Regions from separate parts of the Shimazuella sp. NTD247 genome, predicted to be linked through region 1. Evidence: riboswitches for the same ligand, from Rfam matches in the RefSeq annotation. Region 1 holds a riboswitch; each other region holds the start of a gene.

Region 1 (2,203 bases):
AGAAGTAGCTGTATTATTTGGCGGAAAAGTTGGTTTAGTCGAAATCGCACAATGCTTTTTAAATCAAGGAGATATCGCTTTGGTTCCTGATCCCGGATATCCAGATTATTGGTCTGGAATTGCGATGGCTGATGCAAAAATGGAAATGATGCCCCTGCTTGCAGAGAATGATTTTCTTCCAGACTATGAAAATATATCTGCATCCATTTTGGAACAAGCAAAATTAATGTTTTTAAATTATCCTAATAACCCTACAGCTGGTGTGGCCACTTCTGATTTTTTCCAAAAAACCGTGCTGACAGCAAAAACAAATAACATTTGTGTAGTCCATGATTTTGCCTACGGTGCAATCGGATATGACGGTCAAAAGCCGCTGAGCTTTTTGCAGACACCTGGAGCAAAAGATATTGGGATTGAGATTTATACCATGAGTAAAACCTACAACATGGCAGGATGGCGTATCGGCTTTGCTTTGGGAAATCCATCGGTGATTGAAGCAATTGAATTGTTGCAAGATCATTTTTATGTCAGTTTGTTCGGTGCTATTCAAGAAGCGGCAGCTACTGCATTACTCGAATCGCAACATTCTGTGGAAAAATTGGTGCAGACATACGAAAAAAGAAGAGATGTATTTATTTCAGGATTACAAAAAATCGGCTGGGATATCCAAAAACCAAAAGGCTCCTTTTTTTGCTGGCTGCCAGTTCCTGATAGTTATCATTCACAAAGTTTTACAACACACGTTCTCAAAAATGCACATATCGCAGTCGCTCCAGGAATAGGTTTTGGAAAAGCAGGAGATCGCTATGTTCGTGTAGGTTTGTTAGCAGATGAAGAACGATTACAAGAAGCAGTTGACCGATTGGATAGCTTGGAATTATTCCGTTGACAAAAGGATACTCTTCCATCATAATCGTAATATCTAATCACAAGACAATAATGACATTCTCTTATCAAGAGTAGGTGGAGGGATGAGCCCAATGAAACCCGGCAACCGATTTACCATGTTGGTAAAAACGGTGCTAATTCTTACAGTGAACACACTGAAAGATAAGAGGAAGCGGTGTAAACGTTCCCCTCTTCCTCAGGAAGAGGGTTTATTTTTTTTAAAAAAGGAGGAGAACAATGGGAGCAGCAATTGCGACGTATCTTGTTCCTAATAAAGGAGACCTCTTACAAAAAGCAGAACAAATCGCCCTTGGTCTTACTGTTGGATCATGGACCGACCTACCCAAATTAGATCAACAACAATTGGCTAAACATAAGGGAGAAGTTATTCAAATCCAAACATTATCAGAAGAACAGGGATTGATCACTATTTCCTATCCATCCGTTAATTTTTCTGCGGATATACCTGCTATTTTAACAACCGTATTTGGAAAACTCTCCCTAGATGGAAAAATAAAGCTAATTGATCTGGAGTTTACTCCTGAATTAGCACAACGATTTCCAGGCCCATCTTTTGGTGTTCTCGGTGTCCGCAATTTACTGGAAGTGACTGATCGACCCCTACTAATGAGTATCTTTAAAGGGATTATCGGCAGAGATCTTTCTTTTTTTGAGCACCAACTTCGAGAACAGGCACTTGGTGGTGTGGATATCATCAAGGATGATGAAATATTATTTGATAATCCCACTTGTCCTTTTGAACAGCGCATTGCCATTGCAAAAAAAGTACTTAGAGAAACCGAGCAAGAAACTGGGGAAACAACTTTATATGCTGTAAATCTTTCTGGTCGTTCTACTGAATTAGTAGAAAAAGCAAAACATGCTGTCTATCTTGGAGCCAGTGCCTTGTTATTTAACGTATTTACATATGGATTGGATACCCTTCAAGCACTTGCAGAGGATAAGGACATACATGTTCCTATTTTAGCACATCCTGCTTTCGGAGGTGCGGTAACAGCCTCTCCTACTTATGGTGTCAGTTCCTCTCTTTGGTACGGGAAGCTTCTGCGTGCCGCAGGAGCAGATTTGGTATTATTCCCTTCTCCTTATGGAAGTGTCGCATTGGAGAAAACGGCAGCACTTGGTATCGCAAAAGAATTGAGCAGTATACATGATTATTGGAAAAAAGCATTGCCTGTGCCCTCCGCTGGAATTCATCCGGCGCTGGTTCCTAAGCTCTTTGCTGATTTTGGTATCGATTCTGTCATCAATGCTGGCGGAGGTGTACATGGTCATCCAAGTGGAGCCATCGCTG
Region 2 (2,203 bases), on a different contig from region 1:
ACACAAAATGCAAGCAGACATGGAAAATACTTATCTCATTCTCGGATGAGAGTATTGTTTGCTATTTCGCTTACAGAATTGCTCACACAGGGAGTATTGATCGGATTTAAAATCACACAACCAACACCGCAATATATTATTCCTACCAGTGGAATTATTGTGGGAAGTGCTATGATGAACGCTTCTTTGTTTTTAGATCGGTTTCAATCCGAAGTAAAAGCAAACAAACAAGAGATATTAACGATATTGTCGCTTGGCGGCACACCGAAACAGGCTGTATTTCCGTATTTAAAAACTGCTATTCGAGCAAGTCTAATTCCTGTTATTGATAATACCAAAACAATGGGATTGGTACAGCTTCCTGGTATGATGACGGGTTTAATTATTGCTGGAACAGATCCGATGCAAGCTGTTCGTTATCAATTAATTATTGTGTTTGCGCTATTATCGTCAGCTGTATTAACGAGTATTATTTTAGGATTAATCAGCTATAAAGCTTTATTTAACGAATATCATCAACTTCGTATGTAATTGACAGGTTTATTTGACTTCTTGTGATTGGTCATATATCCTTAAGTTAGCTAGAGCAAATTCGAATCAAATGAAAATGATATTTCTCTTATCGAGAGCGGCGGAGGGACTGGCCCGATGAAGCCCGGCAACCAATTGATCTTAAAAGATTAATATGGTGCCAATTCCTGCAGGAAAGATATTTCCTGATAGATGAGAGAAGGCGCTATGGATAAATCCGGCCTCTTCTCTTTAAGGGAAGAGGCTTTTTGCTGTGGATAACAGGACAAATAGACAAAAAATGCCTAGTAATTTTTTCAGGGGAGTGGTTTGGATGAGAGTGGAAACCTTATTACTGCATAATGGCAATGAACTGGATCAACAGACAGGAGCTTCGAGTATTCCTATTTATCAAGCATCTACATTTCATCAGTTTGATGTCGATAATCCAGGTAAGTATGACTATACACGAAGTGGCAATCCCACTCGTCAAGCATTGGAAGATACGATAGCGAAGCTAGAAGGTGGTTGTTGTGGCTTTGCTTTTTCTTCTGGAATGGCTGCCATCTCTACGGTTTTGTTATTACTTTCGAAAGGTGATCATATCATTGTATCTCAAGATGTGTATGGTGGAACGTATCGTGTTTTGACACAAGTTCTCAATCGATTTGGGATAGAGTGTACATTTGTAGATACAACCAATCCGAATGCTATTACAGATGAGATTCAAATCAATACAAAAGCAATATATATTGAAACTCCATCCAATCCCACTTTGAAAGTAACAGATCTGCATCAAGTAGCGGAAATAGCAAAAGAATACCAGTTATTGTCTATCGTAGATAATACATTTTTAACCCCTTATTACCAGCGTCCGCTTTCCTTTGGCTTTGATATTGTTGTGCATAGTGCTACCAAATTTTTGGGAGGGCACAGTGATGTGATTGCAGGACTAGTGGTAGTAAGAGAATCTGAATTGGCTGAACGTGTGAAACTATTGCAAAATGCAATTGGTGCAGTCCTAGGTGTTCAAGATTCATGGCTTATCTTAAGAGGTATAAAAACACTACAAGCAAGGCTGGAGCTATCTACTAAAAATGCTGAGATTTTAGCGAAATGGCTACAAGAGCAAAAGGAAGTTGAAAAAGTTTACTATACAGCTTTACCAGAACACGTTGGTCATCATATTCAGTGTAAACAATCAAGCGGTCATGGTGCTGTATTATCTTTTGATGTTGGAAGTGTTCAAAGGGCAAAGCAACTACTCCAAAAAATTCGCTTACCCTTGGTGGCAGTTAGTTTAGGGTCAGTTGAAAGTATTCTTTCTTATCCAGCTATGATGTCTCATGCTGCCATGCCTCCGAAAGTAAGAGAAAAACATGGGATAACGGATGGATTATTGCGTTTTTCTGTTGGATTAGAAAACGTAGATGATTTAATAACTGATTTATCCCAAGCATTGAATACGAAAATAACTTATGCAGTCGCTCGATAGCAAAAGAAAACCCGAAATTCAGGGTTTTCTTTTGCTATCGATGAGATAAATGTGATATATTCACTAAATACATGAGGTGATAGGGAATGAATTCAGCAGAACAAATAGAGTCACTCTATATTGAATTGATAAAAGCTTGGAATGAAAGAGATGCAAAAAAAATGGCATCATTATTTGAAAAAAATGGAGAGATGGTGG
Region 3 (2,203 bases), on a different contig from region 1:
AAAATACCACAGGCGAACATCATCTTTTCGTCAAACATTTGGAACCCATAGCGAAGGGCAAGGTCACCCAAGCCTCCCCCGCCAACCATACCAGCCATCGCTGAATAACTGATCAGACTGACACAAGAAACGGTTAAACCAGAGACAATCGCGGGCATTGCTTCTGGAAGAAAAACACGCCATACGATCGTAAAAGGACTTGCTCCCATTGCTTCTGCTGCTTCTACCACACCTCGGTCGATCTCTCGAATTGCTGTCTCCACCATTCTTGCGAAAAATGGTGCAGCGCCAGCGATTAATGGAATCGTAGCTGCAGTCGTTCCAAGCGAAGTTCCCAAAATCCATTTGGTAACTGGAAATAAGAATAAGATCAAGACAATAAAGGGAACTGCGCGAAAAACGTTTACGACAAATCCTAATGCTTTTTGTATCCAAGGAACTTCCCAAAACTGCCCTCTATCCGTAATTACCAATAAAATGCCTAATGGAACACCGATCAATGCAGAAAAAAATGTAGAAATTGCTACCATCAATAATGTTTCCTGTGTTCCTTGCAAAATAAGTGACCAATCAAGACTAGGAGACAATTCGCTTCCCTCCTTTTTCTTCTGTCAAACCAAGAAAAGTTTTGGTGACCTGATGTTTTGGATCTTGAAATACATTTGTTACTAAACCACTTTCTACAACACTGCCAGACTCAAGAACAGCCACATGAGAGCATACTTTTTTTACAACAGACATCTCATGGGTAATAAACACAAAAGTGATCCCTGTTTCTCGATTGATCTCTTGAATTAATTGAAGAATGGAATCTGTTGTTGCTGGATCCAGAGCAGATGTTGCTTCATCACACAAAACAATCTCAGGATGATTCGCTAATGCTCTTGCAATTCCTACTCGTTGTTTTTGTCCGCCGCTCAATTGTGATGGATAGCTGTTTCTTTTTTCAGTCAAGCCCACACGTTCGAGCAATTCTTCCACACGTACCTTTATCTCTGATTTCTTCTTCCCTACAATCTGCAGTGGGAAAGCAATATTGTCAAAGACAGTACGCGAAGTGAGCAGATTAAAATGCTGGAAAATCATCCCGATTTTGCTTCTTAGCTGCCTGAGCTCAACCTTACTCAACTCAGCTATATTTTTATCACGTATGAAAACTTCGCCTTCCGTCGGCTGTTCTAAACCATTTATCATTCGCAGCAAGGTACTCTTTCCTGCTCCGCTATGACCTATAATCCCAAGCATTTCTCCTGCCTGTATGGATACAGACACACGCTCAAGTGCTGTCACTTCAGCAAATCGCTTGGAGACGTTTTGCAACTGGATCAAACTCAATTTCAAAGCACCTCCTAAAGTAAACTTGCCAGTTGGCAAGTCGTTAAGACGTAGCCAGAGGCTTAGTTGCCCTTATGTGGATAAGATAAAATTTTACTATCTTATCCACTAAAATAACAAAAACCCTTTCTGCACAATGATGCAAAAAGGGATATCTTCAAATATCGCCTTCTCTCATCTGTCAGAAACAAAATTCTGTAGGAATTGGCACCTTTCCTCATAAGGATGGTTGCCGAGGTATCACAGGGCCTGTCCCTCCACCTCTCTGGATAAGAGAAATCCATATCAAGTTAATGATATTATACTTTATAAAAATATAAAAATCAAGATGAAACTATAGAAATCGAATAATGTCTCGCTGCTGGAATATCTCAGGAACGGTTGCATGCTGATAAAAATGAGCAAATACTTGCTTTGTCGTCTCCACACCATGCCACTCGTTACTCAATGGATCTTTTCCATCAGCTTGAAATCCAAATATTTTTGTATACCATGGTTTGCTTTGTTCAGGCTGTACTTCCCCCAAGATATAATGGTAATGATGCTTATCATCGACTTGATGATACTCAATAAACTGTACTTGCTCATTTCCAAAGCACTGGATATAACTTCCTGTTTCTGTATCTTCTAAAATACAAAATTTATGGGCATCCCCATTGAGCATTTCAAGACGATGTAAAACAACTTCCAATGACGGATCAAGTATTGCTTCAGCCCCACTCTCTATGTCAAACACAAACTTCATTCGATCCCTCCTTATGTAAGTAATATACAATATATTTTATCGAAATTTATGAAAATTTGATATACAAGTATCGGCTTAGAAACAATAAAAATTCTTCTTCGCAAATAAAATTCTGATTTACTT
Region 4 (2,203 bases), 250 kb from region 1:
GAGCATCGAAATCAACCAGTACAACAACAGTAAGGACCACCAAAAGGGAGATGCCAAGTCCAAGGCTCATGGACAGAATCTCAACCGAATGAAGACCCTGCGAAATGAAGAGAGCAAAGCGGGTAGCAATTACGAGAGTATTCGCGTAGCGTCACTGGATAAGGTCAACGAGGTCACGGAGATCGACCGCCACAAACGGGACGATTTGTACATTGCCATGCTCGGTGCAGTAACTGGAGGTCGGTGGCGGTAGGTCATCTTTTCTCCACTAGCTACTAACCCCTCCTGCCCATTGCGAGCAGGAGGGATCAAAACAAAAATAAATCTTCGCTAAAAATAAACGAAATCCCACCATCATAAAATGCTGAGCGGGGTTTTTTGGGTAAAGGAGAGAGATTTCGATTGTCCCTTATCACTACATTTACAAATTATATGACTGAGCGGTTTGATTCCATCAAAGCGATTGTCATTTTTGGAAGTTATGCGAGAGGGGAGGAAAAGGCTGACTCTGATTTAGATGCATACTTGTTATTTAATCAATTGAATCCTGAAAAGCACTGATTTAGCAGTTATTCCAATGTGGTTTCAACATCCATCCATTTTGCAAGAACAGCTGGATCTGGATAAGGACAAGGTAGTGTCGTTGTTATTCTCCCTAATAGAAGGTAAGTTGAATAAATTTGCAGTCCAATATTGAGATTTTGTAAATATCTCCATTTTTTACACTTGAATATTGATGAGCTGGAAGAAAACGACTATAATTAAGTAAACCTATTGTTTAACTGAATATTTGTTAAATCTCTTATCCAGAGAGGCGGAGGGACTGGCCCGATGATGCCCGGCAACCCTAGTGATTGATTCACTAGAAGGTGCCAATTCCTGTAGAGACTACTTGTCTCTAACAGATAAGATGCGGATCTGTAACCAAGCCTCTTCTGGATAAGGAAGGGGTTTTTTGTTTGCTAAAAAAGGAGGAAATAACATGAGTACATTTCGACCTGAGACAATTTCTGTGCATGGAGGGCAGGCACCTGATCCTGCAACAAATGCGCGGGCTGTTCCTATTTATCAGACAACTTCTTATGTCTTTGATGATACCCAGCATGCTGCAGATCTGTTTGCATTAAAGGAATTCGGCAACATTTATACTCGTATTATGAATCCTACAACCGATATTCTAGAAAAAAGGGTCGCTGAGCTGGAAGGCGGTGTTGGAGCACTCGCTACCAGTTCGGGTCAAGCAGCAATTACTTACTCCATTTTAAATATTGCCAGGGCAGGTGATGAGATTGTCGCTTCTAGCAATCTTTATGGTGGGACATATAACTTATTTCGACATACACTTCCCAAACTGGGCATTCACGTGCATTTTGTAGATCAAACCAATCCTAACAATTTTCGTAGTGCGATAACTGATAAGACGAAGGCTGTTTTTGCCGAGATTATCGGCAATCCACAGTTAGATGTGTTGGATGTAGAGGCAGTTGCTAATGTAGCTCATGAATCTGGAATTCCGCTTATTATCGATAATACTTTTGCTACTCCATATTTAAGCAGGCCATTTGAATTTGGAGCGGATATCATTGTTCACTCCGCGACAAAGTTTATTGGAGGACATGGCACAAGTATCGGCGGTATCATCGTTGATTCTGGCAAGTTTGATTGGAGTAATGGCAAGTTTCCTGATTTGACAGAGCCGGATCCTAGCTATCATGGTGTATCCTATACTCAAGCATTGGGATCTTTGGCCTATATTATAAAAGCACGAGTGCAGTTACTGCGAGATACAGGAGCTTCTATTTCACCATTTAATGCATTTTTGTTACTACAAGGATTAGAGACACTTCACCTCCGCATGGAACGACATAGCGAAAATGCTTTGCGTGTGGCTGAATTTTTAGAGAAGCATGAGAGTGTTGATTGGGTGAATCATCCCGGATTAGAAAATCATCCATCCTTTGAAAAATCACAAAAATATTTACCGAACGGTCAAGGTGCGATCTTTACATTTGGGATTAAGGGGGGAGCAGAGGCAGGGAGAAAATTGATTGAAAATGTTTCTTTATTCTCCCACCTAGCAAATGTAGGAGATGCAAAATCACTTATTATTCATCCAGCAAGTACAACGCATCAACAGCTAACAGAAGAAGAACAAAAAGCAGCTGGTGTGACCCCAGATCTCATTCGTCTATCTGTTGGGATT

Evidence for each region. A riboswitch is a leader RNA that binds a small molecule or an ion and turns the genes downstream of it on or off. The one in region 1 is predicted to bind S-adenosylmethionine.
Region 2: linked by a shared signal. The riboswitch ahead of AC5WOC_RS01990 (aminotransferase class I/II-fold pyridoxal phosphate-dependent enzyme) and the one ahead of AC5WOC_RS05960 (2,3-diketo-5-methylthiopentyl-1-phosphate enolase) in region 1 are both predicted to bind S-adenosylmethionine.
Region 3: linked by a shared signal. The riboswitch ahead of AC5WOC_RS12055 (methionine ABC transporter ATP-binding protein) and the one ahead of AC5WOC_RS05960 (2,3-diketo-5-methylthiopentyl-1-phosphate enolase) in region 1 are both predicted to bind S-adenosylmethionine.
Region 4: linked by a shared signal. The riboswitch ahead of AC5WOC_RS04530 (homocysteine synthase) and the one ahead of AC5WOC_RS05960 (2,3-diketo-5-methylthiopentyl-1-phosphate enolase) in region 1 are both predicted to bind S-adenosylmethionine.

What each region holds. Positions count from the first base shown of each region.
Region 1 is NZ_JCAJZU010000002.1:303,345-305,547, forward strand. It holds gene AC5WOC_RS05955 (pyridoxal phosphate-dependent aminotransferase) at 1-889, shown strand, start outside; SAM riboswitch class I at 948-1,057, shown strand; gene AC5WOC_RS05960 (2,3-diketo-5-methylthiopentyl-1-phosphate enolase) at 1,126-2,203, shown strand, end outside.
Region 2 is NZ_JCAJZU010000001.1:423,352-425,554, forward strand. It holds gene AC5WOC_RS01985 (ABC transporter permease) at 1-531, shown strand, start outside; SAM riboswitch class I at 617-730, shown strand; gene AC5WOC_RS01990 (aminotransferase class I/II-fold pyridoxal phosphate-dependent enzyme) at 845-2,005, shown strand; gene AC5WOC_RS01995 (SgcJ/EcaC family oxidoreductase) at 2,092-2,203, shown strand, end outside.
Region 3 is NZ_JCAJZU010000004.1:255,540-257,742, reverse strand. It holds gene AC5WOC_RS12060 (methionine ABC transporter permease) at 1-587, opposite strand, end outside; partial or broken gene AC5WOC_RS12055 (methionine ABC transporter ATP-binding protein) at 619-1,329, opposite strand; SAM riboswitch class I at 1,507-1,611, opposite strand; gene AC5WOC_RS12050 (VOC family protein) at 1,670-2,080, opposite strand.
Region 4 is NZ_JCAJZU010000002.1:49,038-51,240, reverse strand. It holds gene AC5WOC_RS04540 (hypothetical protein) at 1-253, shown strand, start outside; gene AC5WOC_RS04535 (nucleotidyltransferase domain-containing protein) at 403-561, shown strand; SAM riboswitch class I at 800-912, shown strand; gene AC5WOC_RS04530 (homocysteine synthase) at 983-2,203, shown strand, end outside.